DNA from 4 places in the Desulfomicrobium apsheronum genome. Region 4 is predicted to be linked to each of the others. Evidence: predicted binding sites of a transcription regulator. Region 4 holds the regulator's gene; each other region holds the start of a gene.
The links. The regulator sigma-54, encoded in region 4, starts transcription at its own class of promoters, with help from an activator protein. The targets are predictions, from matches to a motif close to CTGGCACGGNNNNTGCTT.

Region 1 (7,161 bases), on a different contig from region 4:
TGCCTCGCGCTCCGCATCCTCCAGTGATTGGCCGCCAGACGGACCCGTGGCCGACTTCTCGGACCCGCGCAGAGTCGCGGGCAGGTCATTCTCCGTGACGAATTCGCCGGGCGAAAGGATGACTGCGCGCTCCACCACGTTTTCCAGCTCGCGCACGTTGCCCGGCCAGTCGTAATGAAGCATCAGATCCATGACCCTGGGCGAAAAGCCGCGATAGCTCTTGCGGTTGCGTTCAGCGAAGCGGTGCAGGAAATGCCGTGCCAAAAGAGGGATGTCCTCGGGCCTCTCCCTGAGCGCGGGGACGCGCAGGGCAATGACGTTCAGGCGGTAGTACAAATCCTCACGAAAGCCACCGTCCCGAACTTCCGCCTCAAGGTCGCGGTTGGTCGCGGCGAGAACCCTCACATCCACGCGGATGGATCTGTCGCTCCCGAGGCGCTGCACTTCCCCCTGCTGCAAGGCGCGCAGGAGTTTGGCCTGCAACGCGGGAGCCATTTCACCGATCTCGTCCAGGAAGAGGGTGCCGCCGTCGGCCTGCACGAACCGTCCGTCCCGCTGCCGCTGCGCCCCGGTGTACGCGCCCTTTTCATGCCCGAAGAGCTCGCTCTCGAGCAGATTTTCCGCCAGGGCCGCGCAGTTGACCGTGATCATGGGCCTGGCCTTGCGCGGACTCCCCTCGTGCAGCGCCTTGGCCACCAGCTCCTTGCCCGTACCGGATTCGCCCAGAATCAGCACGGATGCTTCGGATGGGGCCACGGCCCGGATCATGGCCGCAAGCTCGCGCATGGGGGGCGAGTCGCCGATCATCTCCGACAACGGATCCGCCTCGCCGCCAACCTGCGCTGAACGCTGCGCCCCGCCCTGCTCCAGCGCCCGCTCAAGGCCCATGCGCAGCTCCCCGAAATCAAGGGGTTTGTGCAGATAGTCCAGCGCTCCGGCTTTCAGGGCCTGGACCGCGACATCCACGGAAGAATAGGCGGTCATGATCAGCACGGGCAGGTAGGGGTTGTAGCTCTTTATTTGGCGCAAGGCTTCGATCCCGTCCACCTCGGCCATGCGCACGTCGGTCAGAACCACGTCGTAGGCGCGCTCGCGCACCCTGGTCACGGCCATGGCCCCGTCATCCGCCGTATCGACCTCGTACCCCCAGCTGCCGAGCATGGCCACGAGCATGGTCATGTGGGCCCGGTCATCGTCAACCACCAGAATTCGCGCCTTCATCGATTTTCTCCCTTTACAGGCAGATCAAGAGTCACTTGCGTGCCCTGCCCCGGCTCGGACGCAATCCGCACCTGCCCGCCGTGGGCCTCCACCATGGTTCTAACCGTGGCCAGCCCAAGGCCGGTCCCCTGATTCTTGGTGGTGAAGTACGGATCGAAGATTCTGTCCAGATCCTGCGCCGGGATTCCGTGACCGGTGTCGCTCACGCGCAGTTCCAGCCGGTCCTTCACGCGCTGCGCGGAAACGGTCAGCACGCCTCCGTGGGGCATGGCCTGGATGGCGTTCAGGAACAGATTCAGCAGGACTTGCAGCATGCGGTCCGGGTCGAGAGTCTGTTTCTCAAGCTTTGCGATCCGGGTCTGCACGGCGATGCCCTTGCCCTGGCAATCATCTTCCACGAGTCTCAGGGCATGCCGGACAAGATCGGACACGTCGGTGGGCGCAAGGCGCGGCTGCGCAGGGTGGGTCAGTTCAAGCAGCTCGGTCACGACGCGGTTCAGGCGGTCGACCTCGCCGATCATGACCTCGGCCAGTTCCCGATCCTGCGTCCCGGCTTCGAACTTGGCGCCGAAATAGGTGGCAAAGCCCTTGATGGAGCTCAATGGATTGCGGATCTCGTGGGCCACTCCGGCGGCCAGGGTGCCAAGCGCGGCCAGCCGCTCCTGCCGGGCCACCTCTCTTTCAAGCCCTGCCACCTTGCGTCGCCAGAAAAGCGTGACCGCCCCGGCAAAGGCCAAGGCTAGACCAAGACCACCGGCCATGGCCAGGGTCAGGACATCCTTGCGCACGGCGCGCAGGTAGAGCGAGGCGTCAAGGCCCACGGCAATGAGCGTGCGCTCATCGATTGAATTCGGGACGGTCTCGTGCATCATGCCTCCGTGCATTGTGCGCCGGGGCGGACGGGAATAGCGATAGACCACGAAGAGCGGATCGTCGCCGGGCCGGATGATGGCCCACGCGGGCTCCGTGGATGCGGGCAGGGCGGACAGCGCCTCCGCCGTGACGCCGCTGCCCGGCTCGGCCTCGCTCAGGGCCTCGAAGCGCCCTGCCGCGTCGATCAGCCCCAAAAAGCGCAGGTCCCCCTGCCGGATCATCTCGTCCATGAGAAAGCGCAGGCGAAACTGCCGCCCATCCTGCCCGCGCATGCCCATGCGCCGGGCGGCCTCCACGGACCGGATCAGGGTCTCGCCCTGGGTGGTTAGAATGCGGGCGATGGTGCGCTGCTCCCGCGCGCGTCCCTCCACGGCGAGCCAGATCAGAATCGCGGCCGTAAGCACTGCGGGCACAAGCAGGATAAGGCCGCGCCGCCGCCAGAAGATGGATGTCGAAAGAGGTGCCTGATTGATCATTGCCCGTGCCGTCCTTGAAGCAAGGCATGCCCGGCACGCCTCGCGGTCTGATTGTCATCCTTGAACATGGAAACTACCAACGAAGCCCTCTTCTAGCAAATATCCTGCCTGCCCGGTCATGGCAGGCCCCATTACAAATCGCTGTTTCATTTGACGGTGACGGACTTCAAAACTCATCGGTCACGCGCACATTGCCACGCAGGAAAGGATTTCGTAGGCAGGCCGAAAAGGAGCGCATCATGAGCCTTAACGAACTGCAGGAAGATGTCGATGCCTGGGTGAAAACAATCGGGGTCCGCTATTTTTCCGAACTGACCAACCTCGGCATTCTCATGGAAGAAGTCGGCGAAGTGGCCCGCATCATGACCCGCCGTTACGGAGACCAGAGTTTCAAGGACAACGAAAAAAACGATCTGGGCGACGAACTGGCCGATGTCCTTTTTGTTTTGACCTGCATCGCCAACCAAACCGGGGTCGATCTGACGGAAGCCATGCGCCGCAACCTGGAAAAGAAAACACTGCGCGACAAAAATCGCCACAAAAACAATCCAAAGCTGCATTCGGCCTGAACCTGGTCAGATTCTGACCGAAAGCTTCAGGCAGGTGGTCAGATTCTATCCGCCTGCACGAGGGCAGAAGCGAAACAATCGACAATCACGGCTTAAAAAGCTCAATAAAACAGATAGTTGAGAAATAAAACCCACTCTGGCACGCCCCTTGATATCCTCTCTGGTACATTCGCTAATCAAAACCATTTGGAGGATCTCATGAAAAGAACGACAAGCATCGCAATCCTGGCCATTTTCGGCATCGTCGTACTCAGCACCCTGACTTTCGCCGGCCCCATGCGTGGCATGGGCGGCATGGGTGGCGCCGGGGACTGCACGGGCCGGAACATGAACCCTGCCATCCAGCAATTGCCCCAGGAAAAGCAGGACCAGCTCAAAAGCATTCTGGACGAACATCGCAAGGAAATGACCCCCATGCGCAATGCCATGTGGGAGAAGCACACCCTGCTCAAGGCCCTGTCCGGCAACCCCAACACCAAGCCTGAAACCATCACCGCCCTGGTCGGCGAATTGAGCGACCTGCGCGCCCAGATGCAGACCAAGCGCGAAGCCCTGCAGGCCCGGGTGAGCAAGGAAATCGGCATCGACCTGCCCATGGGCTTTGGCATGCATGACCGCCGGGGCAAGGGCGGACATGGCCGCGGCCACGGTGAATTCGGCCAGCGTGGCATGGGCCGGGGCATGAATCCTGGCATGAATCCTGGCACGGGTCCGGGCATGGTGCCAGCCCCGAACGCCGCTCCCGCCACTCCGGGCGCATAAGGCACATTAAGAAAACCCCTTCGCACTCAGGGCGACATCGCCTGCCGGGCGGCCTTCGGGCCGCCTTTTTTTGTTCTTGCCCACTCGGGCGCGGGGGCCTATAGGCCCGAACCATGAGCCTTTTTTCCAGCAAATCCCTTCCCCAGCCCAAATTTCTGCCCATGACCCGCCATGAGATGGACCAGCTTGGCTGGGACGAACTCGATGTGCTTCTGGTCAGCGGCGATGCTTACGTGGACCACCCTTCCTTCGCCATGGCCCTTCTGGGCCGGACGCTGGTGGCGCAGGGACTGCGCACCGGCATCATCACCCAGCCGCGCTGGAACGATCCCGAGGACTTGCTCGTCATGGGCCGCCCGCGTCTTTTCGCCGGGGTCTCGGCCGGAGCCATCGACTCCATGCTGGCCCACTACACCGCCTTTCGCAAAAAACGCTCCGAAGACGCCTACACGCCCGGCGGCAGGGCCGGAGCCAGGCCCAACCGGGCCTGCATCGTCTACACCAACCTGCTGCGACGCGCCTTTCCGGGATTGACCGTGGTTCTGGGCGGCATCGAGGCTTCGCTGCGGCGCATCACGCATTACGATTTCTGGACCGATGCCCTGCGCAAGCCCATCCTCCTTGATGCCAAGGCCGACGCCGTGGTTTACGGCATGGGCGAACGAGCCATCCTGGACATCGCGACCCGGTTGCAGGCAGACCGGGATTTAAGGGGCATCCCCGGCACCGTCATCGCCGACGGAGATCTCCCCGCAGATATCAAGCTTCCCAGCCACGAAGACATGCTTGCCGACCCCAAGGAATTGATGCGGGCCACACTCCTGCTCGAAAAGCAGGTCCACGACGGTACGCAGTGGGCCGTGCAGCGCGTCGCAAACCGATCCATCCTGATCGCGCCGCCGGCCACTCCGCTGACCACGGCGGAAATGGACAGGGTCTACGCCCTGCCCTACGCCCGCAAGGCTCACCCCGCCTACAACCAGCCCATTCCGGCCGAGGAGATGATCCGCGACTCCGTGACCAGCCATCGCGGCTGCGGCGGGGGCTGCTCGTTTTGCACCCTGGCCCTGCACCAGGGCCGACGCATCGCCTCGCGCAGCCGGGATTCCATTCTGGACGAGGTCCGCCGCATGGCGGCAAGCCCTGACTTCAAGGGCCATGTCTCCGACGTCGGCGGCCCCAGCGCCAACATGTGGGGCGCGTATTGCGACAAGGAAGGCCAGCCCTGCAAACGGGCAAGCTGCATGACGCCCACCGTCTGCCCGCATTTCAGCATGGACCAGAAGGCCCACCTCGATCTGCTGCGCACCCTGCGCCGCACTCCTGGCGTGCGCGGCGTGCGCGTGGCCAGCGGAGTTCGCTTCGATCTGGCCCTTAAGGACATGGTTGCCCTTGGCGGCTATCTGCGCGAATTCGTGGGCGGACAGCTCAAAATCGCGCCCGAGCATGTATGCGACCACGTCCTGCGGCTGATGCGCAAACCAGGCAACCGCGTTTTCGAAGAATTTCTGACGATCTTCGCCCGCGAATCGAAACAGGCGGGCAAGGAACAATACGTCATCCCCTACCTGATGAGCGCCTTCCCGGGCACCACCGACGACGACATGCGCGCCTTGGCAGGATGGCTCGGCGCCCGCGGCTGGAAGCCAAGACAGGTGCAGTGCTTCATCCCCATCCCCGGAGCCGTGGCCACGGCCATGTATCATGCTGGCATCACGCCGGAAGGCAAACCCGTCCATGTGCCCCGCACAGACGAAGAACGGCTGCGCCAGCATCGCATCCTGCTCCCGCCTGAAGACAGGGCTCCCGGGCGTCCCATGGACGCAAGGCGCGAACCTCGCCCGAAAAGCTGCGCGAACCGTTGTGCAGCGCCCGCGCGAAGTGCTGGCCCCGCAAAGAAAAAATCGGGCCGCAAAAAGAAATAAAAAACTCCCTGTCTTCGGGCCATTGCCCGCCTTACGCCCGTCCTTCCCTGATGCGCAGGGCGTGGCGGACATTTTTTGTCCTTTGATTTTTATGCACATTTTTCAAGAAGGGAATTGTCTTTTTCTAGATTTGACTGTAATATCAGATAGAAGAAGATTTTTACCGGAAGCCCGAGCCTGATCTGCAATCGGTCGAGGGCCAAACGTGGCCGAGAGCCCGGCGGAAGATAATTTTTTTTTAAGAACATGAAGAGAATAACTTCCCATAGTTCTTGATTTTTATTATGAAGTTCTGAATTTTCATGATGGACCGTATCTTTTGCCCCAAGCTATTGCCTTGGACATTGGCCGGTCTGCCTTGAACAAATGCCCCGGCGTCCATGAACCATCCCTTGAGGATCATGAGTTTTCCCGAATCGCAATCTGGAGCGAACAATGAACAAAAGCGAACTTATTCAGTCCCTTGCCGAAAAAATCAAGATTTCCAACGATGAAGCTTCCACCATCGTGGACAGCTTTTTCGACTCCATGCGCGACGCCTTGCTGCGCGGAGACCGGATTGAAATCAGGGGGTTCGGCAGTTTCAAGATCAAGCAGTACGAAGGCTATGTCGGCCGCAACCCCAAGACCGGGGAGTCGGTGCAGGTCAAGCCCAAGAAAATGCCTTTTTTCAAGGCCGGCAAAGGGCTGCTGGACTATCTCAACGGTTAGGCCGTTGACATGAGGGGCCGTTTTGACGCAATTGCTCGCGGCACACCTTAAAGAAAGACTGCAACCTGTTCGTCCCGGACGGGTTGAACGTCTTTTCATGGAGCTTCGGCATTGCATTCCGTGATCCAACGCGTCGCTGCGATTCATGATCTTTCCGGGTTCGGAGGGGGGTCACTCTCGGCTGTGATCCCCATTCTTTCAGCCCTTGGAATTCAGGTCTGCAGCCTGCCCACAGCCATACTTTCCACCCACACGGGCGGTTTCGCCAACTTCCATTTCCGCGACCTGACCTCGGACATGCGCTACATCATTGACCATTGGCGCCAATTGTCGCTGTCCTTTGCCGGCATCTACTCCGGATTTCTGGGTTCGCCGGAACAGATCGACATCGTCAGTGATTTCATAAGGACATTCCGCGCCGATTCCACCCTGGTCGTGGTCGATCCGGTGCTTGGCGACGACGGTAAGCTTTACGACACCATGGACAGGTGCATGGTCGACGGCATGCGCAGTCTTGTCGCCTCCGCCGACGTGATCACACCGAACATCACAGAGGCGGCCCTGCTGCTGGGCAAGGCAGGCCCCCCGGTCATCTCGGGAACCAAGGAGATAAAGATCTGGGCC
Region 2 (7,161 bases), on a different contig from region 4:
TCATCAGATCCGCGATTTCAAAGATGCCGTGTCCTTTCACGTAGACCTTCTTGCCGAAGACCCAGCCTTCATCGAACAGATCCCTGCTCACGGCGACAATGCCGGGCCGGGCCTTGCCCATGCTGGCCGTTGTCTGCGGGTCGGGCCCGCATTCTTCGACGGTCGGGCTGTAGGCGGTCACGGTCACTTCCTTGACCCATCTATTCCTGAGCTCCGCCACCTGGCGGGTCAATTCCTGTCGTTCTTCGTTTAGCGTCGCGATCCGGGCTTCGTAGTGCCGGGTCGTCTCCAGTCTGGTTCCGTTATATGCGGCAAATCCGACCAGAGAGGCGATCATGACGAAAAAAAGCGAAGTGACGACAAATACTCCATGATTATTCATGTGCGTACCTCATCGTGCTTGGGGTGATGCTGCCGGCGACGGGAGTGGGGAGCGGGAGTCGAAGAGAAGGGAGCGGGAAAGTGCCGGCGCATGGAAACAATAGTTCATAACAATTGAGGTCTCTACCCGAACGGCAACATGGATGCAACCCTGAATGTGCCTTTCGGTTTCAAGGGTTTATCCGGAAAGAAAGTTGTTTCTTTCCGGATAATTATAGCTATTTTTCGGTGCCTTGAGGTTCAAATTGCAGAGCAAGGGAATTGATGCAGTAACGCAATCCAGTGGGCTCTGGTCCATCGGGGAATACATGGCCAAGATGCCCGTCACAGACAGCGCAGAGCACCTCAGTGCGGACCATGAACCAGGATTTGTCCTCATGCTTTGCGATATGCGTTTCGTCCACGGGCCTGAAAAAACTGGGCCAGCCGGTGCCCGAATCAAATTTGGCATCTGAGTGAAAGAGCGGGGTTTCGCAGCCCGCGCAGACATAGGTTCCCACCTCGTGATGGTCGTTGAATTTTCCGCTGAAAGCCGGTTCGGTGCCCTTTTCGCGCAGCACATGATACTGCTCGGGGCTCAATATTTCCCGCCACTGGGCGTTTGTCTTCGTGATCTTGTCCATTGAGTATCCTCCTGCGGGCCACATGATGAAGGCGAATATCAGAAGCAGCCAGGTTGATTTTGGGCATTTGCGCATGACGTTTCTCCTTTTTCGAACAGGTAAGATTTGTGCGGAGGCTGTAAAGGCGCAGGTTTCTCTCGGAGTTCTTTTATGCTAGACGTACTTATCCAGCACGACGAAATGATCCAAGGAGGATGCAAGATGACGGCCCCCGAAAGCAATCAGAGCGTTGAGTCCCTGAAGGACGATATACAGCGGCACGTGGCCCTGACCCTGGGCAGCGACCCTTTCCCCCCGCGCAAGGGGCGCTATTATCTCGGCCTGTGCTACAGCGTGCGCGACCGCCTGCTCGGCCAGTGGCTTGAGACTCAGCGTTCCTACTACGACTCCATTACCAAGCGCGTGTATTACATGTCCCTGGAATTTCTGCCCGGACGGTTCCTGATGAACTATATCCAGGCCCTGGGCATGGAAGAGGAGTGCCGCGAGGCGGTGAGGGATTTTGGATTGGATCTGGATGAGCTGCTCGAAGAGGAATGGAACCCGGGGCTGGGGAACGGCGGCCTTGGGCGGCTGGCCTCATGCTATATGGATTCCATGGCCACGTGCAGGATTCCCGGTTACGGGTACGGCATCCTCTATGACTATGGCATCTTCTATCAGACCATCGTCAACGGCTATCAGCATGAAGGTGCCGACAACTGGTTGCGTCAGGATTCTCCCTGGGTGCTCAGGCGCGGTCATTTCATGTTCCTGATCAATTTCTACGGACGCAGCGAGGCCTACGAGGACAGCGCCGGGCACGAGCGTTTTCGCTGGGTGGACACGGAGTCGGTCATGGCCATGGCCTGCGACATCATGGTCCCCGGTCATCAGAACGGCCATGTGACCAATATGCGCCTGTGGAAAGCCATCTCCACCCGGGATTTCGAGCTCGAACACTTCAACCGGGGCGATTACATCGGCGCGGTCCAGTCCAAGGTCGAGAGCGAGAACATCTCCAAGGTTCTTTACCCCAACGACACCAGCCCGCGCGGCAAGGAGCTCAGGCTGCGGCAGCAGTATTTCTTCGTGGCCGCGACCTTCCAGGACATCCTGCGGCGTTTCCGCAAGAACAACTACTCCTCTTTCGACTGCTTTCCGGATCAGGTCGCGGTGCAGCTCAACGACACCCACCCGGCCATCAGCATCGCGGAGCTCATGCGCATTCTGGTCGACGAGGAGTCCCTGACCTGGGAGACAGCCTGGACCATCTGCCAGAAGACATTCTCCTACACCAACCACACCGTCCTGCCGGAGGCCCTGGAGACGTGGTCCGTGGAACTCATCGGGCGCATGTTGCCAAGGCACCTGCAGATCATCTTCGAGATCAATCGTCGTTTCCTGGACGATGTGGGCAAACGCTTTCCCGGTCGCGTCGATCTATTGAGATCCTTGTCACTGATCGCCGAGGACAATGGCAAGCAGGTGCGCATGGCCCATCTGGCCATCATTGGCAGCCACACGGTCAACGGCGTGGCCGAGCTGCATTCAAAGATTCTCAAGACGCGGCTGTTCAAGGATTTCGACAATCTTTATCCCGGCAAATTCACCAATGTGACCAACGGCATCACGCCCCGGCGTTGGCTGATGCAGGCCAATCCGGCCCTGTCCGAGCTGATCGGCTCCGTCATCGGGGACGAGTGGATTCATGACCTGTCGCACCTGTCCGAGCTGGCCGCCTACGCCGACGATCCCGAATTCCAGCAGCGCTGGCAGGAAGTGCGCAAGCGCAACAAGAAACTCCTGGCCCGCTACGTTTTGCGCAAGCTCGGCGTAGGCATCAACCCGGCCACGCTCTTTGACATGCACATCAAGCGCATCCACGAGTACAAGCGGCAGATTCTGAACGTTCTGCACGTCATCACCCTCTACAACCGCATCCGCTCAGGAAGCGTCGCGCATCATGTTCCGCGCACGCTGTTCTTTGCCGGAAAGGCCGCGCCGGGGTATATGCAGGCCAAGCTCATCATCAAGCTCATCAACGCCGTGGGTCAGGCCGTGAACGGTGATCCCGCCGTTGGCAATGATCTGCGGGTCGTTTTCTTGCCCAACTACTGTGTTTCGCAGGCGGAAAAGCTCATTCCGGCTGCGGATCTGTCCGAACAGATCTCGACGGCGGGCATGGAAGCATCCGGCACCGGCAACATGAAGTTCGCCCTCAACGGAGCGCTGACCATCGGCACCCTGGACGGGGCCAACATCGAGATCAGGGAGGTGGTGGGGGAGGACAACTTCTTCCTCTTCGGACACACAGAAGAGGACGTGCACCGTCTGCATTCCGGGGGCTATGATCCCGTGCAGATCTACGAAAGCAATATCGAACTCAAGAAGGCGCTGGACATGATCTCCACCGGATTCTTCTCGCCGGAGGCGCCGGGCCTGTTCAGACCCATTGTCGATTCGCTCCTGGCTCACGGCGATTATTATCTGGTCCTGGCCGATTACGCGAAATACGTGGCAGAGCAGGCCAGGGTCTCGAAATGCTACGAGGACCCTGCCCTGTGGACGCGCATGTCCATCCTGAATACCGCCAACATGGGCAAGTTCTCCAGCGACCGCTCCATCATGGAGTACGCGCGGAACATCTGGAAGGTTTCGCCCCTGACATAAACTCCGGCTCGTCAGGCGCCTTGGCCGATCTCCAGAATGGAGGAAGCCCAGGCGCCTGCCTCGCGATGCAGTCGCCGCATTGTTTCCCGCTCAAGGTTCAGGTCCATGAGGATCCTGTCCGGAGCATTTTCTCCCTGGTCCTCGAACGCGAGCATGAGCGTGAGCAGCGGCATGTATTCCGTGGTGCTCTCGCCGCGCAGGGCCTTTTTCTGCGCGTCGTTCAGGGGCAGAAAGGCCAGGGCGTCGGCCATGGGGATTCCGAGGATGGCGTCGAGCAGTGAAAACATGCCCAGCAGAAACATCTCGTCGGGCTTGAAGTCCCAGTAGTCGTGACCGGCCACGGTCTGTTCCAGGAATTTTCCCCGCCGCAGCGAAAGATGCAAAAGTTCGGTCTGTTCCTCGCCCTGCGCGATGTCCGCCAGCAGCACGGCGCGCAGCCAGTTGCGCACGTTGATCCAGCCCAGAAGCGTGATGGCCTGGCGGATGGAGTCGATCTTGCGCATGAACCCGAAAGTCGGGGAGTTGAGATAGGTGAGCAGTCGGTAGGAGAGGCTCACGTCGGCCTGGATGGTCCGGGCCAGCTGGTCCAGATCGGGCGACTCGGCTTCGATGATGCGCAGAATCTGCAGACGCGAATTCTGGTGCGAGGACAGCTTCTTGCCCGGAATGATCTCTGCGGTCTTGAAGAAGCGCCCCTGGAAAAGGGAGATGCCCAGGCTTTGCAGCCGTTCGACTTCCTCGCGGGTGGTCACGTTGCGCACGATCACGGTCTTGGCGACCAGGGGGATTTTCGCAAGCTCTTCGGCCATGTCCGGCGTGCCAAGACAGATCACGTCGGCCAGTTCCATGAGAGGGGGCAGGGGGGTGACCCCGGCATTCCATTCCAGGGCGATGGTGTGCCCGTCCGCTGCCATCTGTTTCAGCGCCGGGAGCAGGTCCGGGTCGTTTTGAAAATCCGGGCTGATCAGGATGGCGGAGGACTGAGCCGGAAAGGCGTACGGAATCTGGTTTTGCAATTGCTCCCGGGTGTAGGAGAGGAGCATTTTCTTGTTGCGGGCCAGTATGGTGTTCAGGCCGATGTAATCACCGGCAATGACTGCGGCCCCTACATTGACCCGCTCAGGGTCCAAAGGCTGGTCCGGGACAATGCTCGCGGTGGCCTGGATCTCGTATCCCCACACTGTCTTGGCGGCGGTGAAGATCGGATATCGAGACAGAAGATGAAGGTTCGTGGCGCTGAGAACGGCTGCGGGCATTGGTGGCTCCGGGTTGGAATTGAGGACTGCCCTGAAACTAGCAGAACACTGCGCAATTTTGAACTCTTATTTGCCTGGTTTAAATCCGTGTTGACATTTATGTACATGATTCGTGTGAGGCGGACGTCACGAATTGCTTTGTCCCGGCAGCCATCCGCGCCATGCAAGGCAGGGTGCGCCATGCCCGGTGATGGCAGCATGGCGGGCTGTTTTGCAAAATTGTAATTTAATTCCGGATTAATTCCGGTTTGCCGGGATTGCATATTTCAAAAATGTAATCTATTTACTTCCGAAATTCATGGTGCTTATATATTTCAACATGTTGCGCTAATGGCATCTGAATTGCTTTATGCCTTGCAATTGTAATCACGGATCAAAGTAGCAATAAAAGCATACATCAACTTGTCCTGGAGGATATCATGAACGGACTCACGGCCCGCAGGGACGCCATCAAGGCAATCACCGACTACAAACCCATGCATGCGCCCCTGAATTTCAACGAAACTTCCCTGACGGAAATGTTTGGAAGCAACGTGTTCAACGACAAGGTCATGCGTGAACGCCTGCCGAAAACCGTCTACAAATCCCTGAAGAAGACCATCGAGCTGGGCGAGAAGCTTGACGCGTCCGTGGCCGATGTCGTGGCCAACGCCATGAAGGATTGGGCCATCGAGAAGGGCGCCACTCATTTTACCCACGTCTTCTATCCCCTGACCGGCCTCACCGCCGAGAAGCACGACTCCTTCCTGACCCCCGACGGAATGGGCGGAGCAGTGGCCGAATTCAGCGGCAAGATGCTCATCCAGGGCGAGCCCGATGCCTCCAGCTTTCCTTCCGGCGGTCTGCGCGCCACCTTCGAAGCACGCGGCTACACTGCCTGGGACGTGACCAGCCCGGCCTATATCCTTGAGAACCCCAACGGGACCTTCCTGTGCATCCCCACGGCTTTTGTGTCCTGGACCGGCGAGGCACTGGACAAGAAAACTCCGCTGCTGCGTTCCATGCAGGCCCTGAACAAGCAGGCCAAGCGCGTGCTGAAGCTGTTCGGCGTCGAGACCAAGCTGCCCCTGACCAGCTACGCCGGGCCCGAGCAGGAATATTTCCTCATCGACCGCAATTTCATCTTCGCGCGTCCCGATCTGCTCATCGCCGGCCGTAGTCTCTTCGGCGCCAAGCCGCCCAAGGGCCAGGAGTTCGAGGACCAGTATTTCGGAGTGACCCCGCGCCGCGTCATGTCCTTCATGATGGAAGTGGACCGCGAACTGTTCAAGCTCGGCGTGCCGGTCAAGACCCGTCACAACGAGGTGGCTCCCAGCCAGTTCGAGATCGCGCCCATCTACGAGCAGGGCAACTTGGCTACGGACCACAATCAGCTGGTCATGACCGTGCTGCGCAGCGTGGCCAAGCGTTACGGCATGGTCTGCCTGCTGCATGAGAAGCCCTTTGCCGGCATCAACGGCTCGGGCAAGCACCTCAATTATTCCATCGGCAACGATGAAGTCGGCTGCCTCTTCGATCCCGGCGACACGCCGCATGAAAACGCCCAGTTCCTGGTCTTCTGCGCCGCCGCCATCCGCGCCGTGCACAAGTACGGTCCGCTGCTGCGCGCCACCGTGGCCAGCGCCTCCAACGATCATCGTCTCGGCGCCAACGAGGCCCCGCCGGCCATCATGTCCGTGTATCTCGGCGAGCAGCTGACCGACGTCTTCGAGCAGTTCAAGAAGGGCGAGGTCAAGAGCTCCAAGAAGAAGAGCGTCATGAACATCGGCGTGGATACGTTGCCGCCCCTGCCCATGGATCCGGGCGACCGCAACCGCACCAGCCCCTTCGCCTTCACCGGCAACCGCTTCGAATTCCGCGCCGTGGGTTCCTCCATGTCCATCGCCGGCTCGCAGGTGGCCCTGAACACCATGATGTCCGAGTCCCTGGACTACGTCGCCACCGAGCTCGAAAATGCCACCGGCGGCAAGAAGGCCAAGCTCAATGAAGCCGTGCAGAATCTTTTGCAGAAGATCATGGTCGATCACGATCAGGTCATTTTCAACGGCGACGGATATTCCGACGAATGGCATCAGGAAGCCGAAAAGCGCGGCCTGGCCAACCTGAAGGCCACCCCCGACGCCCTGCCCATGCTGTCCATCCCCTCGACCATCGAGCTCTTCACCAAGTACGGCGTGCTGACCGAAGCCGAACTGCGCTCCCGAGAAGAGATCTACCTGGAGCAGTACTGCAAGACCATCGAGACCGAA
Region 3 (7,161 bases), on a different contig from region 4:
CGGAGAGACGTCCCTCCTCCACGGCCTTGACCAGGACATCGACGGCCTTGGGCACAATGTCGGGGTCGTAGTCCAGATTGTTGCCGAAAACCAGAATATCCACCCCGGCCTCGACAGCCAGGAGAATCGCTTCGGCCTGGCCATAATGCTCGGCAATGGCTCGCATCTGCATGTCGTCGGAAACGATCACGCCCTCGAACCCGAGTCGCTGCCGCAAAATCCCCGTGAGCACGGCCCTGGACAGGGTGCTCGGATGAACCTCGTCGAACCGGCGCAAAAAGAGGTGTCCGGTCATGATCAGGGGACTGGCCTTCAGCGGAATCAGGAGCTCATAGGGTCGCAGCTCTGCCGAGGTCCAGGTCTTGCTGATGTCGGTCAGTCCTAGATGCGAATCCACCGTGGCGCTGCCGTGCCCGGGAAAATGCTTGAGACAGGGCAGCACCCCTTGCGAGAGCAGTCCCCGGCTGAAGGCATGGGCATGGAGCGCGACCTGATCCGGATCAGCGGAAAAACTGCGCTCCAGGGCTCCGATGGCTGGACTTTGCGGATTGACGTCCACATCCGCCACGGGTGCGAAATTCAGGTTCACGCCAAGGCCCGCCAGAAGCTTCCCGGTCCGTTCGCCTTCAAGTCGTGTCTGCTCCGGACTGCCCTGCCCCATGACCTTGGCCGAGGGACTCGGCGCAAAACCCCGTTCCTCCCGAAAGCGCCGCACCTTTCCGCCTTCCTGGTCCACGGCTACAAACAGCGTGGTTCGGGCGTTGGCCTGCAGGCTCGCGGTCAGCGCCTTGACCTGCTCGGGGCTTTGAATGTTGCGCTCCGTGCTTTTCAGCTGCACGTCGCGGTCAAAGAGAATCACACCCCCCAAATTGTACTCCCGGATGTCACGCAGGATGGGCGAGTCATTGTTCACCGCCGTCCCGCGAAAGCCGACCAGCAGCATCTGCCCCGCCATGGCCCGCAACGAGGCCGTATCCATGGCGTACCCGGACGAGGCCGGGACCAGGAGCAGCATCGCTCCAAGAAAAAAAAGCATCCCGATGGATGAGTTGCTGTCATGAAAAACACCGGCAGGCCCCGGCTGCCGCACCCCTCTGAAAATACGTTTGCCCACGGGCCTCTCAAACATCCCAGCCATCCCTCGCGTCATGTCATTCCCCCTTGCTGATGGCCGGGAGGGAGCCTCCCGGCCGTGTTCGCGCATGTGTTACTTGGGAAAGTACAGCTCCGGCAAGTAGAGGGCGATCTGCGGAAATGCGATGATCAGACCGAGGCCGATCACCATCAGGGTGACGAAAGGCACGATGGAACCATAGATGTCGACCAGGATGACCTCTTTTGGCGCCATGGCCTTCATCAGGAAGAGATTGTAGCCAAAGGGCGAAGTCATGTAGGCGATCTGACAGGTCACCGTATAGAGCACCCCGTACCAGATGGGGTTGAATCCAAGAGCGATGATGAGCGGAATGTACAGCGGCGCGACGATGACCAGCATGGCCGTGTCGTCCAGAAACATACCCATGATGATAGCTTCCAAGTACGGCCCGTACCATCCATGAATACCTGCGAAATCGATCGGTTCCGAGCAGCGCACACCCTTTTTTCATGGACAAAAGTTGCGCCATTGGGCATCAGCCGTATGACACAAAGTCCGGTCTTTCACCTTTCGCGGACCGGGTGCGGACCGAAGGCACACCGCGCCATGCCTGCCGGAATGCTCTGGCATGCATACTGCTTCTGCCGGTCCGGCCCTTCTCCACACAACTTTGAAACACGAGGACACAAATGAAACGTACCCTGTTCCTGGCCGTGCTCGGCCTGGCATTGCTCATGGGCACCACGGCCATGGCCGAAAAAATCAAGGTCGCGGGCATCTACACCCAGCCCATCCAGCAGAAATGGGATGCGACCCTGCACAAGGCGCTTTTAAAGGCCGAAGCGGCCGGTGAAATCGAGTATGTCTGGAGCGAAAAAGTCTCCAACACCGACTACATCCGCGTCCTGCGCGAATACTCCGAAGCCGGAGTGCAACTCATCGTCGGCGAGGCCTTCGGCATCTCCCGCGATGTGCGTAAGGTGGCCAAGGATTACCCGAACGTAGCCTATCTCATGGGCGACACCTTCGGCCCCGACGGCTCAAACCTGTCCGTCTTCGACAACTACATCCACGAGCCCTGCTACCTCATGGGCATGATCGCGGGCTCCATGACCAAATCCGATAAAATCGGCATGGTCGGCGGCTACCCCATCGGCGAAGTGAACCGCCTCTTTCACGCCTTCATGGCCGGCGCCAAGGCCGTCAATCCGGCCGTCCAGTTCAAGGTTTCCTTCATCGGCTCCTGGTACGATCCGCCAAAGGCCAAGGAATTCGCCTACGCCCAGGTCGAATCCGGCGTGGACGTGCTCTACGCCGAACGCTCCGGCGTGGTCGACGCAGCCCGCGAAAAGGGCATCGTCGCCTTCGGCAACGTCAATGACATGAACAAGGAAGAAAACGGCCAGGGCGTGGTCGTGACCTCCGCCCTGTGGCACATGGAAGCGGCCCTGAACCACGCCATCGAGCGGGTCAAGGCCGGAACCTTCGCCGCCGAGGACTACCGGGAATGGACCATGATGGCCAAGGGCGGAGCCTCCCTGGCGCCCCTCCACGACTTCGAGGACAAGGTCCCCGCCGACGTCAAGGCCAAGGTCGCCGAGGCCGAGGCCGCCATCAAGGCCGGAACCCTGGTCATCGAAATCAACGACGACGAACCCAAATCCACCTTCTGATCCCAAGGGGGCCGAAACCATTCGGCCTCCTTTTTCCGGTCAATCATGTCCACCACACCTTTGCTGAAACTTTCCGGCATAACCAAGAATTTCGGTGCGCTCAAAGCCAACGACGACATCTCCCTGACCCTGGCCCAAGGCGAAATGCTGGCCCTGCTCGGAGAAAACGGCGCAGGCAAGACCACCCTCATGTCCATCCTCTTCGGACACTACGTGGCCGACGCCGGCAGCGTGGAAGTGCAGGGCAAACCCCTGCCCCCTGGCTCGCCCAGGGCCGCGCTCGAAGCGGGCGTGGGCATGGTGCACCAGCACTTCACCCTGGCCGGAAACATGACAGTGCTCGAAAACATCATGCTCGGCACCGAATCCCTGTGGGGGCTCCGCCGGGGCTCGGCACGCGCCCTGGCCAAGCTGCGGTCGCTCATGGACCGCTTCAGACTGCACGTGGATCCGCACGCCAAGGTGCGCGGCCTGTCCGTGGGCGAGCGGCAACGGGTCGAAATCCTGAAGGTCATGTACCGGGACGCGCGCATCCTCATCCTCGACGAACCCACGGCCGTGCTCACTCCGCAGGAAAGCGACCATCTCTTCGCCACCCTGCGCAGCCTCGTCGAGCAAGGGCTGAGCGTCATCTTCATCACCCACAAGCTGCGCGAAGTCATGGCCGCCAGCGACCGCTGCGTGGTACTGCGCCATGGCCGCGTGGTGCTTGAGACCGCCACCGGACAGACCAGCGCCGAAGAACTGGCCAAGGCCATGGTCGGAGCCAACATCCCGAAGGCCACACGCGGCAAGCTCACGCCCGGCGAGGAGGTCCTTTTCCTGGACCACGTCCGCGCCGCCGCCCCGGACCGGGGACCGGGCCTGTGCGAACTGTGCCTTTCCGTGAAGGCCCACGAAGTCCTCGGCATCGCGGGCGTCTCCGGCAACGGTCAGGCGCTGCTGGCGGACCTCTTGTCCGGCCTTGTCGCCCCGAGCGGGGGCAGCGTGGTGCTGCGCGGACAGACCGTGAGTCGCCCAAGCCCGGCGGCCATGATCCGCGCCGGCGTCGGCCGCGTGCCCGACGACCGCACCGGAACGGGCCTGGTGGCGGACATGACGGTCATGGAGAATCTGTCCACGGAGATCTACCGCCTGCCCGGATTTTCCAGACGCGGCATGCTCAATTTCAAGGCCCTGTCGTCCCGGGCCGCGCAGCTCATGGAGGTTTTCGACATTCGCTGCGCAGGCAAGGACGCCCCGGTGCGCAAACTTTCCGGCGGAAACATGCAAAAACTCATCCTGGCCCGGGTCCTGTCGCAGGGGCCCCACCTCATCCTGGCCAACCAGCCGACCTGGGGCCTTGATGTCGGGGCCACGGCCGCCGTGCACCAGCACCTTCTGGACGCTGCCCGGCGCGGGGCCGGAGTGGTCCTCATTTCCGAGGACCTGGACGAACTCTTCCAACTCTCCGACCGCATCCAGGTCATGTACCAGGGCCGTCTTTCCGCTCCGGAAAACACGGCTACCGTGGACCGGGCCAGAATCGGGCTCATGATGAGCGGGCAAACCTTCGAAAACCGGGGCGCCGCATGAGATTCGAACCACGCGAATCCGTGTCCCTCGGCTGGCAAGTCGGCGCGCCGCTCCTGGCCGTGCTCGGAGCCATGCTGCTCTGCTCCGGGCTCATCCTCTGGGCCGGGGCGGACCCCTTGAGCGCCTGGCGTCTCCTCATCAAGGGGGCCATGGGTTCAACCTTCGCCCTGACCGAGACCCTGACCCGCGCCACCCCGCTCATCTTCACCGGGCTGGCTGCGGCCGTGGCCTTCAGAGCCAAGCTCTGGAACATTGGCGGTGAAGGCCAGTTCTATGTCGGCGCCTGCATGGCCACATGGGTCGGCACGGGCATGATCACCCTGCCCGCATGGCTCATGATCCCCTTTCTCTTTCTGTCCGGCGCCCTGGCCGGAGGCCTGTTCCTGCTCATTCCGACCTGGCTCAAGACGCACCTCAAGGCCGACGAGGTGGTCACCACCCTGCTGCTCAATTTCGTGGTCCTGCTGGTCGTCAACTGGCTGGTATTCGGACCCTGGAAAGACCCCATGGCCATGGGCTGGCCCCAGGCCGCCCCCGTCATCGATCAGGCCATGCTACCCATCCTGGTTCCCAAATCGAGCCTGCACCTCGGGTTCATCCTGGCCCTGGCCTGCGCCCTGGCGGTCTGGTGGATGATGCGCTTCACCATCTGGGGCTTTGAAATCCGGGCCGTCGGCGCGAGCCTCAAAGCCAGCACCTTTGCGGGCATGCCGGTACAGGCCACCATCATCCGCACCGCGCTCCTGAGCGGCGGACTGGCCGCCATGGCCGGAGTCAGCGAACTGTGCGGCGTGAAGGGCTACCTGACCCTCGATCTGTCCCCGGGGTTCGGCTATTCCGGCATCGTCGTGGCCATGCTGGCCGCCCTGCATCCCCTCGGAGTGGTGCTCTCGGCCATCTTCATCGCCGTCATCTACATCGGCGCCGATTCCATGAGCCGCGCCATCACCATCTCCAACTACATCGCGGACGTGACCACGGCGGTGAGCCTGCTCATGGTGCTCCTGGCCATGTTTCTGACCCGCTACCGCATCCGCTGGAAATAACATGGACATCCTCTCCCTTTTTCTCGAAACCGGATTCTGGCTGGCCACCGTGCGCATGGCCACCCCGCTCATCTTCGGCACCATGGGCGAACTGATCTGCGAACGGGCCGGAGTCCTGAACCTCGGCATCGAGGGCATCATGGCCGCCGGATGCATGTCCGGCTGGACCTGGGTCTTCCTCGGCGGAACCCTCTGGGGCGGAGTCCTCTTCGCCGCCATGGTCGGTGCGAGCCTCGGTCTCCTGCACGCGGTCTTCACCGTGCATCTGGGCCTCTCCCAGCATGTCACGGGCCTTGGCATCACCATGCTCGGCGCGAGTTTAAGCTCCTTCGTCTTCCGCATGCTCCTGCCCCAGGTCACCACCCCGCCCAAGATCACCCCCTTCGCGCCGCTGGACATCCCAGTGCTCTCCGCCCTGCCCTTCATCGGCCCGGTCCTCTTCAGCCAGACCGCGCTGACGCTCCTGGCCTTCGTCCTGGTCGGCGTCGTCGCCTATGTGCTGCTGCGCACACCGCTCGGTCTGGCCCTGCGCATGGTCGGCGAACACCCGCTGGCCGCCGAGGCGCAAGGCCTCTCGGTCCTGGGCCTGCGCACCGGCGCCGTCATGGTCGGCTCGGCCTTCATGGCTGTTGGCGGTGCCTTCCTGACACTGGCCGCCTTCGACGCCTATTACATCGGCATGGTCAACGGACGCGGCTGGATCTGCATCGCGCTGGTCGTCTTCTCCTCCTGGAAGCCAGGCAAGGCGCTCCTCGGCGCGCTTCTCTTCGCCGCCTTCGACGCCATCCAGATGCGCGTCCAGCAGCAATCCATGACCGGCATCCCCTACCAGTTTTACCTGATGCTGCCATACATCTGCTCCATTCTCGCCCTCATCGTCATGTCCCGCAAAGCCGCCTATCCCAAGGCGCTGCTGGTTCCCTTCCGCAAGGGAGAGAGGTAGAGAGGGAAGGTGAAGAGACGCGGAGCGCTGCCCCGCACCCCGCAAGGGACGCGCCCCTTGACCCTGTCAGGGGTCAGGGGGATAATCTCCCCGGAGGACGAATCCCGTCCGCCGGAGGCATTCTTATTCAATCGAGGTGATTACAATGCTGGATCTGCTTATCATCAACGCCGCCCTGCCCGGGCAGGATTCTCTGGCCGAAATCGGCTGCAAGGACGGCCGGATTGTTACCGTCGAACCGAGCATCAAGGCCGAGGCTGCCGAGGTCATTGACGCCAAGGGATATCTTGTCACCGCGCCTTTCGTGGACAGCCATTTTCACATGGACGCGACCCTGTCCGCAGGGCTGCCACGCAGGAACGAGACCGGCACGCTGCTGGAAGGCATCCGCATCTGGGGCGAACTCAAGCCCGACCTTAACGCCGAGGCGATCAAGGACCGGGCCATGAAACTGCTGCATTGGTCCGTGGCCAAAGGCAACCTGGCCATCCGCACGCATGTGGACACCACGGACGCGAGCCTCATGGCCGTGGATGTGCTGCTGGAAGTACGCGACGAGATGAAGGATTTCGTGGACATCCAGCTGGTGGCCTTTCCTCAGGACGGAGTGCTTCGTTCGCCAAGCGGGTTGGAACTGCTGGAACGGGCGCTGGACAAGGGCGTGGACGTGGTGGGCGGCATCCCGCATTTCGAGCGGACCATGGATCAGGGGCGGGAGTCGGTACGGGTGCTGTGCGAACTGGCCGAGAAACGGGGACTCATGGTGGACATGCACTGCGATGAATCCGACGATCCACTCTCAAGGCATGTGGAGAGCCTGGCCCAAGA
Region 4 (7,161 bases):
CGCCTGAAATCCAGGGTTGAAGTGCTTTCAAACCGACCAGAAGGGGCACCAGGCAGAGCGCGAGGACCGAAAAATTGAGCAGCAGGATTTCGACCAGGGCCCTGCCGGTAAGCCGGTGCGGTGCGAAGGCGTTTATGTTGCCCTTGCGGTTCCAGGTCAAAAGTTGGTTGTAGCCGGCATTCTGCCGTGTGCGGTAGAGTTGTTCGATCCACGCTCCAAGGTAGGCCAGGGGCAGGGTCGCGATGACGACAAGCACGGTGGTGCGCATGTCGGCATCCGGCAGGCAGGCCAGAATGGTCAGGGTGCCGATCAGGGAGAGAAGGGCCTGGGGCGGGATGTAGGTTCCGGCTGGAAACAGATCGAGCCAGAGCAGCTCGAAAAAAATGCCCGCGCTCAAGGCCGGCTGGAGTTTGAAGGTCAGTCCCGCCCAGAGCAGGGCGGCGAAAAGCGGACGATGAACAAAGCCGAGGTCAATGGCGACCCGGGTCAGGGACAGGAGGGCAAAAAAAAACTTCCTCCGGCCAGCAGGATGAGATCGTGAGTGTCGATCATGCCGATTTGATTCGAGAAGTATTCATCACAGGTTAATCTTGGTCGTTGCCGAAGGCACGCAGCGGAAATCGATCTCCACGCCGTGCTCCTTGAAATATTTCAGACAGGAGCGGTCTTCCGCTCCCAGGGCGATGTGTTCGCACACCTGCTCCTTGCCCGGTCCGTAATGCAGATTGCCGATGTTGACCAGGGAAAAGGACAGCCCGGCCATGTGCGCGGCCTTGGCATCGGCGCAGTCGGAAAAGAGGATCAGGACATGCTGATCCGGATCGTTCTTGCGTACGTTGCGCAGCATCGAAGCGACCTCCGAGACTTGGCAGCACAAAAAGGAGATGCCGCTTGGCACTGCCAGGCTCATGATTTCCTGCCGCAATTCGTCGGCGGCGAGGTCGTCGTTGGCGACCAGCAGGGTCTTGGCCCTGATGTGCGGAAGCCAGGCCTCGATGATCTGGCCATGCACAAGGCGGTTGTCGATGCGGAACCAGATCACGGCTAAGCCTCGGTGATTTTGCGGGTCAATACTTCGCCGGCGACAACGATGCCTTGAATGGCCGCGTTCTTGGCGTCCTGGGCGAGTTTGGACAGATCCTGGGTGCGCATGCCCAGAACCCTGAGCAGCATGGGCAGGTTCGCCCCGGACAGGACGTCGACCTTGCCCGGCTGAAGCAGAGACAGGCTGATGTTGGACGGCGTGCCGCCGAACATGTCGGTCAGGATGATGACGCCGTCACCCGTTTCCATCTGCTTGACGGTGTACTTGAGGTCCGAAAGCAGGGCGCTCATTTCCACGGTTCCTTCCACGGCTATGTGGGCACACTGTTCCTGCGGCCCTAAAATCGTCTGGGCCGCTTCAAGCAGATATTTGCCAAACTGGCCATGGGTCACCACGATCACTCCAACCATTACTCCTCCAGATTATCCAAGACTGAAATGCCGATGTTCGACAGATACGTTGAAGCCCTGTTCGCCCAGATGTGCCAGAACGGCCTCGGTCACGGCCACGGACCTGTGGCGGCCGCCCGTGCATCCGAAAGCCATGGTCAGGCGGTAACGCCCTTCCAGCGCATAAAGCGGCAGGGTGAAATCAAGAAATTCCAAAAGCCGACGCAGGTATTCGCGCCCGGGGTTGCTGTCCAGCACGTACCGGGCGATGGCTTCGTCTTTTCCGGACATGGGGCGCAGGGCCTCGTCGAAATAGGGGTTGGGCAGGAAGCGCAGGTCCGTAACCATGTCCGCCTCGGCCGGGGCCCCGTACTTGAAGCCAAAAGAGATGAGATGCACGCGCATGCCCTGGCTGCGGGAAGAGAGACTCTCCCACTTGTCCTGAATGACCCTTCTTAGATCGTGCACCGAATAATGCGACGTGTCGATGACCAGATCAGCCTGGGCGCGGATGGGTTCCAGTATTTCCCGTTCCCGCTCCAGCGCCCCCTCCAGCCCCAAGTTGCCCGAGGCCAGGGGATGCGGACGGCGGGTGGTGGCGTATCTGCGCAGCAGGATCTGGTTGGAGGAATCCGTGAAGAGAATGGTCGGCCGCACGGAAAACTTCTGGACATCAAGCAGCACTTCCTTCCACTGACCCACAAAGTCGGGTTGGCGCAGATCCATGCCCATGGCCAGCCCGGGGTAGTCCTTGGCGGAGGAGTTGAAGAACAGTTCGATGAGCGCCGGAGCCATGCGCGCCGGAAGTCCGTCCACGCAGAAAAAGCCCATGTCTTCAAAGACCTTGAGCGCCGTGCTTTTGCCTGAACCGGACATGCCGGAGACAATGACCACGTTTTTCTGTTCAGGTTGAGGCTGCATGGGGATACTCCGAATGCGTTCGTGCTAGACGGTCTGCAGCAGATGCCACAGTCCTTCCTGACCGGGGGAATTGGCAAAGGCCTGGCGGAACGATCCGTCTTTGAGCAGGCGGGAAACCGTGGCCAGGAGTTTCAAATGCAGGCCAACCACGTTTGAAGGAGCCAGCACCGTGAAAAAGATGCTGGCCGGCTTGTGGTCCAGGCTGGCAAAATCCACGCCTTCGTGGCTGCGGCCGACAATGACCAGAACCTGATCGATGCTGTCCAGCTTGCCATGAGGGATGGCGATGCCGTCTCCGATGCCGGTGGTCCCGAGCATTTCCCGGTCCATGAGGACCTGGGTCACGCGCTTGGGGTCAAGATCGGGGTATTTGGTCGACAGCGTCGAAACGAGTTCGGCCAGGACCTCGGTTTTGGTCCTGGCCGAGAGGTCGGAGATGATCAAATCCTTGTCCAGGTATTCAGCAAGCTTCATTCCCTATACCCCGGGGTCGATCAAACCGAAATCGCCGGTTTTGCGTCGGTAAATGACATTGATCCTTTCGCTTTCGGCGTTGAGGAATACGAGGAATTCGTTGTCCGAGCTTTCAAGCTGCAGCGCTGCTTCTTCAACGATCATGGGCTTGGGCGAGAAGTCATCGGTTTTTTGGATGACGGGCTTGCGCCTGGTGTCCGCGTCGTCGTCAAAACTCGCGGCGTCCATGCGGGGGCTGTCGCTGCCGCCCTTGCGTCGGCTCTTGTCCTTATCGCGGGTCTTGCGCATCTGGGCTTCAAGCTTGTCCCAGACGAGGTCGACGGTGGAGTACATGTCCTCGCTGTCTTCGCGGGCGGAGATATGCACGTTCTTTCCAGTCAGCACTATATCGGCGACATGCCGGAATTTCTCCACTTCGAGATTGACCTGCAGCTCAGCGTCGGGGGTGCCGGCCATGAATTTGGCGAGCTTGCCGAAGCGGTCCTTGGCGTATTTGCGCAGATGGTCGGAAGGATCGAAGTTTTTGAAATTGAAGGTAATCCTCATGGAAGCCTCCTCGATTGTTGAGGGTCAGCCCTTTTTGCCGTCCGAAAGGGGCGGCCCAAAGGGCGGGATATCAAAAAACCTGTTTTCGCTTTGATGAGGAATCGATCCCCAGCACCGCGCGATATTTGGCCACTGTTCGCCGGGCGATGTTCACATCCAGCCGTTCCTTCAGCACCGAAGCGATTTTTTCATCGCTGTAGGGGTGCTTCGGGTCTTCCTCGCTGACCATTTTCTTTATGATGGCCTTGACCGATTCGGATCCGACCTGGGTTCCATCATCCATTTCCAGCGCGGAATTGAAGAAAAATTTCAGTTCCATGATGCCGTGCGGGGTGGCCACGTATTTGTTCGTGGTGATCCGGCTGACCGTGGACTCGTGCATTTCGATGTCATCGGCTACATCCTTGAGGATGAGCGGTTTGAGCTTGGTCACCCCGTGTTCAAAAAAGCCCCGCTGAAACCTGACAATGCTTTCAACCACTTTATATAATGTTCTTTGCCTTTGGTGCAAGCTCTTCATGAGCCACATGGCGGAGCGCATCTTGTCGTGCAGATATTCACGGTCCGGGCCTTTGACGGCCAGGTGCATGTCGTCCATGTAGTACGGGCTGAGCTGCAACTTGGGCAGGCCGTCGTCGTTCATGACGATGACGAAATCCCCTTCGTATTCGTACACGAAAACATCCGGGCTGACATATATGGTGCTCTCGCTGCCGTAACTGGCGCCCGGCATGGGGTCCAGGGACTGGATTATGTCCAGATAGGCCTTGAGATCCTCCATCTGGATCTTGAACTTGCGCAGGAGCGGTTTGTAGCGGCGCTTTTCGATGTCTTCGAGATGTTCCCCCACCAGGGAGATCAGGATGGGATCGTCCTGGCCCAGCATTTCCAGCTGGATGAGCAGGCATTCCCGAGGAGAGCGCGCGGCCACGCCCACGGGATCGAAGCGCTGCAGACGATGCAGCATGGACTCCACCAGGGCCAGGGGAGAGAGCGTCTCGGAGGCGATGTCCTCGGCGGTGCTCATCAGGTAGCCCTGGGAATCGAGGTTGCCGATGATGGCCTCGCCGATCATCTCCTCTTCTTCGGTGATGTTGGACAGACAGAGCTGCCACAGCAGATGACCATCCAGGGAAGGCTTGCCCGAGAGCCTGGCCTCGTAGGACATCATCTCCTCAAGGGCCTCGGTCTCCTTGAACTGCACTTGCTTGGCGGTGCTTGAAAAATCGCCGAGGTAGTTTTCCCAGTCCGCGTTGCGCATCAGCTCCGCGTCTTCGTAGGAAGTTTCCGGGCGTGTTTCTGCCGGAGCCTGGATTTCGTGCTCTTCTGAAATTTCCTTGACCCCCTCCTCAAGCATGGGGTTCTCAAGCAACTCCTGCTGAACGGCTTCGAGAAGCTCGAATCTGGAGAGCTGAAGCAGCTTGATGGCCTGCTGCAGCTGCGGTGTCATGACCAGCTGCTGCGTCAGCTTGAGGTTTTGTCGGAGTTCAAGGCCCATAATTGATTTGGTTTCACCGTGTCAGAGGATTGCAGGCTAAAAAACTACCCAGTAACGAATCTGCCATAAAGCTTAGGTCCTGGCAATCCTTGGAAAATCGTGTCCGCTAGAGGCTGAATCCTTCACCGAGGTAAACCTTGCGCGCACCCGGGTCGGCGACGATCTCTTCCGGGCTGCCGTTCAGGATGATGCGGCCGTCGTGGACAAGGTACGCACGGTCGCAGATCTGGAGCGTTTCGCGAACATTGTGGTCGGAGATGAGCACGCCGATGTTCTTGTCGCGAAGGTCCCGGATGATGGCCTGGATGTCGTCCACGGCCAGGGGATCGATGCCGGCGAAGGGTTCGTCCAGGAGGATGAATTTTGGATTCTGGATCAGGGCGCGGGCAATTTCCAGCCTGCGGCGTTCTCCGCCGGACAGAAAGGCGGCCAGCTGTCCTTCAAGGCGGGTGATCCCCAGTTCATCGAGCAGCCTGTCCGCCGTGTGCTTTTGCTCGTCGCGTGAGAATCCCGAATATTCGAGAATCAGTTGCAGGTTCTGACGCACGGTCAGTTTGCGAAAGATTGAGCTTTCCTGCGGCAGGTAGCTCATGCCCGCGCGGGCCCTTTTGTGCAGGGGCCAGCGGGTTATGTCCTGGCCGTCCAGGAGGACCTGTCCCCGCGTGGGCCGCACGATGCCCGCGAGCATGTAGAAGGTGGTCGTCTTGCCTGCCCCGTTGGGCCCCAGGACGCCAACCACTTCGCCCTGGCTCACGTCAAGCTCGATGTCGTGCACGACATCCCTGGCTCCGTAACGCTTGGCCAGATTCTGACCGGTCAGGGTGGTCACTGCCCAAGCCCCTGGTTGCCGGCGGGAGTGTTGAAGATGGCCTCGACCCGTCCCTTGCCGCCCAGGACCTCGCTGCGGTTTTCCTTGATGTAGAGCTTTATGACCTCGCCTTGGATCTTGTTGGCGCCTTCCATGAGCATGGGGCTGTCTTCCATGGTCAGTAGGTCCTTGTCGGCTTCGTAGGTGGCCTTTCCGCAGGTGCCGGTGCGGCCCTTGTCCGCTTTTATGCGCACGTTGCCCTTGGCGATGATTTTCTTGATGGCTCCCTGCTCGTCAGGCACGCTCTGGGTGGCGTTCTTGGCGCCATCCTTTTTTTCCAGCAGCACGGTCAGCGTGTCGGACCAGAGCTGGATGTCCTGACGAATGACATACACGGAGCCGGTGAAAATCACTTGGTCCCCTTTCTGGGTGTAGGTCATGGTGTCGGAAGTGATCTTGACCGGGACGGTCTCGGCCGCCCAGAGAGGCGTCGCACAGGCGAGGAAGAGAAGAATTATGAGTGAACGCATTTGGTAACCCGCTTGTCAGTTCATGATGACCTGGACGTTGCCTTGGGCCAGGAAGTCCCCTGTGTCCAGAAAATATGTCAGGGTGTCCGAGCGGCCCTGCATGGATTCGCCAGTCAGTTCAACCGTGCCGCCGAGCACGAGTGTGCGGTTTTGTCCTGTGTAGTCAAGGGTCTCGGAGCGCATCTCGTATTGGCCCTGGGTGCCGTTGACCCCATCCCACATTCTGGCCCGGTCCTCTTTTTGCCAGACCTGCCCCCTGGGCGCCCGAACTTCGATGGGTTCCCCGCCTTCTTCGCCCCAATAGACGATGATCGGGGCGGCGAGCGTCAGTTCATCGCCGTTTTCGGAGTAGTCGGCGCCGGTGGCGCTCAGGTTCCAGAGCTTCTTGCCGTCCTTGCCCTGGCTCAGGTTTACGCCTTTGAGGCTCAGGTCCACATCCAGATTCCGGATCGACGGATTGTCCAGACGCTCGGGCCAGAGCAGGCGTTTGCCGAGCATCGCGATTCCGGCCAGAACGACAAGGGCCAAAAGCCCGACCAACAGTCGCTTCATTCCCGGACCCAGTCCTGCCAAAGGGCTTCGAGTTTGCCCTGGGCGCGCAGGATGAAATCTATGGCTTCGCGCACGGCACCCTGGCCTCCCATGGATCTGGTGGTCCAGGCCGCGAGTTTCAATATCTCGGGGCGGGCGTTGGGGACGGCGATGGGCAGCCCGACCAGGGACATAGGCGCCGCATCGACCCAGTCGTCACCGACATAGGCCATCTGCGCCAAGGGGATGCCCGTCTCTTCGGAAATCCGGCGCAGGATCGGGGCCTTGCGGTGATGGCCGGGATAGTAATGGCTGATGCCAAGCTCCGTGACCCGCCTGCGCACTGCCGGGGAATCAAGGCCGGTGATGACCGCGAATTCGATGCCGGCCTGCGGGGCCATCTTGATGGCCAGTCCGTC

Region 1: a site for sigma-54 is predicted at 3,276-3,293, ahead of BMZ40_RS12345 (periplasmic heavy metal sensor). Genes of this name have one in related genera too.
Region 2: a site for sigma-54 is predicted at 5,243-5,260, ahead of BMZ40_RS11715 (glutamine synthetase III family protein). Genes of this name have one in related genera too.
Region 3: a site for sigma-54 is predicted at 1,720-1,737, ahead of BMZ40_RS04995 (BMP family protein). Genes of this name have one in related genera too.

Annotation. Positions count from the first base shown of each region.
Region 1 covers NZ_FORX01000013.1:39,187-46,347, forward strand. The annotation lists gene BMZ40_RS12330 (sigma-54-dependent transcriptional regulator) at 1-1,221, opposite strand, end outside; gene zraS (two-component system sensor histidine kinase ZraS) at 1,218-2,570, opposite strand; gene BMZ40_RS12340 (nucleotide pyrophosphohydrolase) at 2,810-3,139, shown strand; gene BMZ40_RS12345 (periplasmic heavy metal sensor) at 3,338-3,901, shown strand; gene BMZ40_RS12350 (YgiQ family radical SAM protein) at 4,015-5,826, shown strand; gene BMZ40_RS12355 (HU family DNA-binding protein) at 6,262-6,537, shown strand; gene BMZ40_RS12360 (pyridoxamine kinase) at 6,649-7,161, shown strand, end outside.
Region 2 covers NZ_FORX01000012.1:25,622-32,782, forward strand. The annotation lists gene BMZ40_RS11695 (3D domain-containing protein) at 1-382, opposite strand, end outside; gene msrB (peptide-methionine (R)-S-oxide reductase MsrB) at 600-1,004, opposite strand; gene BMZ40_RS11705 (glycogen/starch/alpha-glucan phosphorylase) at 1,206-3,656, shown strand; gene BMZ40_RS11710 (EAL and HDOD domain-containing protein) at 3,668-4,912, opposite strand; gene BMZ40_RS11715 (glutamine synthetase III family protein) at 5,332-7,161, shown strand, end outside.
Region 3 covers NZ_FORX01000003.1:180,221-187,381, forward strand. The annotation lists gene BMZ40_RS04985 (glycoside hydrolase family 3 protein) at 1-1,114, opposite strand, end outside; gene BMZ40_RS04990 (TRAP transporter large permease subunit) at 1,208-1,522, opposite strand; gene BMZ40_RS04995 (BMP family protein) at 1,786-2,769, shown strand; gene BMZ40_RS05000 (ABC transporter ATP-binding protein) at 2,815-4,344, shown strand; gene BMZ40_RS05005 (ABC transporter permease) at 4,341-5,390, shown strand; gene BMZ40_RS05010 (ABC transporter permease) at 5,392-6,333, shown strand; gene BMZ40_RS05015 (amidohydrolase family protein) at 6,479-7,161, shown strand, end outside.
Region 4 covers NZ_FORX01000006.1:80,156-87,316, forward strand. The annotation lists gene BMZ40_RS08155 (hypothetical protein) at 1-397, opposite strand, end outside; gene BMZ40_RS08160 (PTS sugar transporter subunit IIB) at 578-1,042, opposite strand; gene BMZ40_RS08165 (PTS sugar transporter subunit IIA) at 1,045-1,455, opposite strand; gene rapZ (RNase adapter RapZ) at 1,468-2,355, opposite strand; gene BMZ40_RS08175 (PTS sugar transporter subunit IIA) at 2,380-2,829, opposite strand; gene hpf (ribosome hibernation-promoting factor, HPF/YfiA family) at 2,833-3,375, opposite strand; gene rpoN (RNA polymerase factor sigma-54) at 3,446-4,873, opposite strand; gene lptB (LPS export ABC transporter ATP-binding protein) at 4,980-5,702, opposite strand; gene BMZ40_RS08195 (LptA/OstA family protein) at 5,699-6,211, opposite strand; gene lptC (LPS export ABC transporter periplasmic protein LptC) at 6,227-6,763, opposite strand; gene BMZ40_RS08205 (KdsC family phosphatase) at 6,760-7,161, opposite strand, start outside.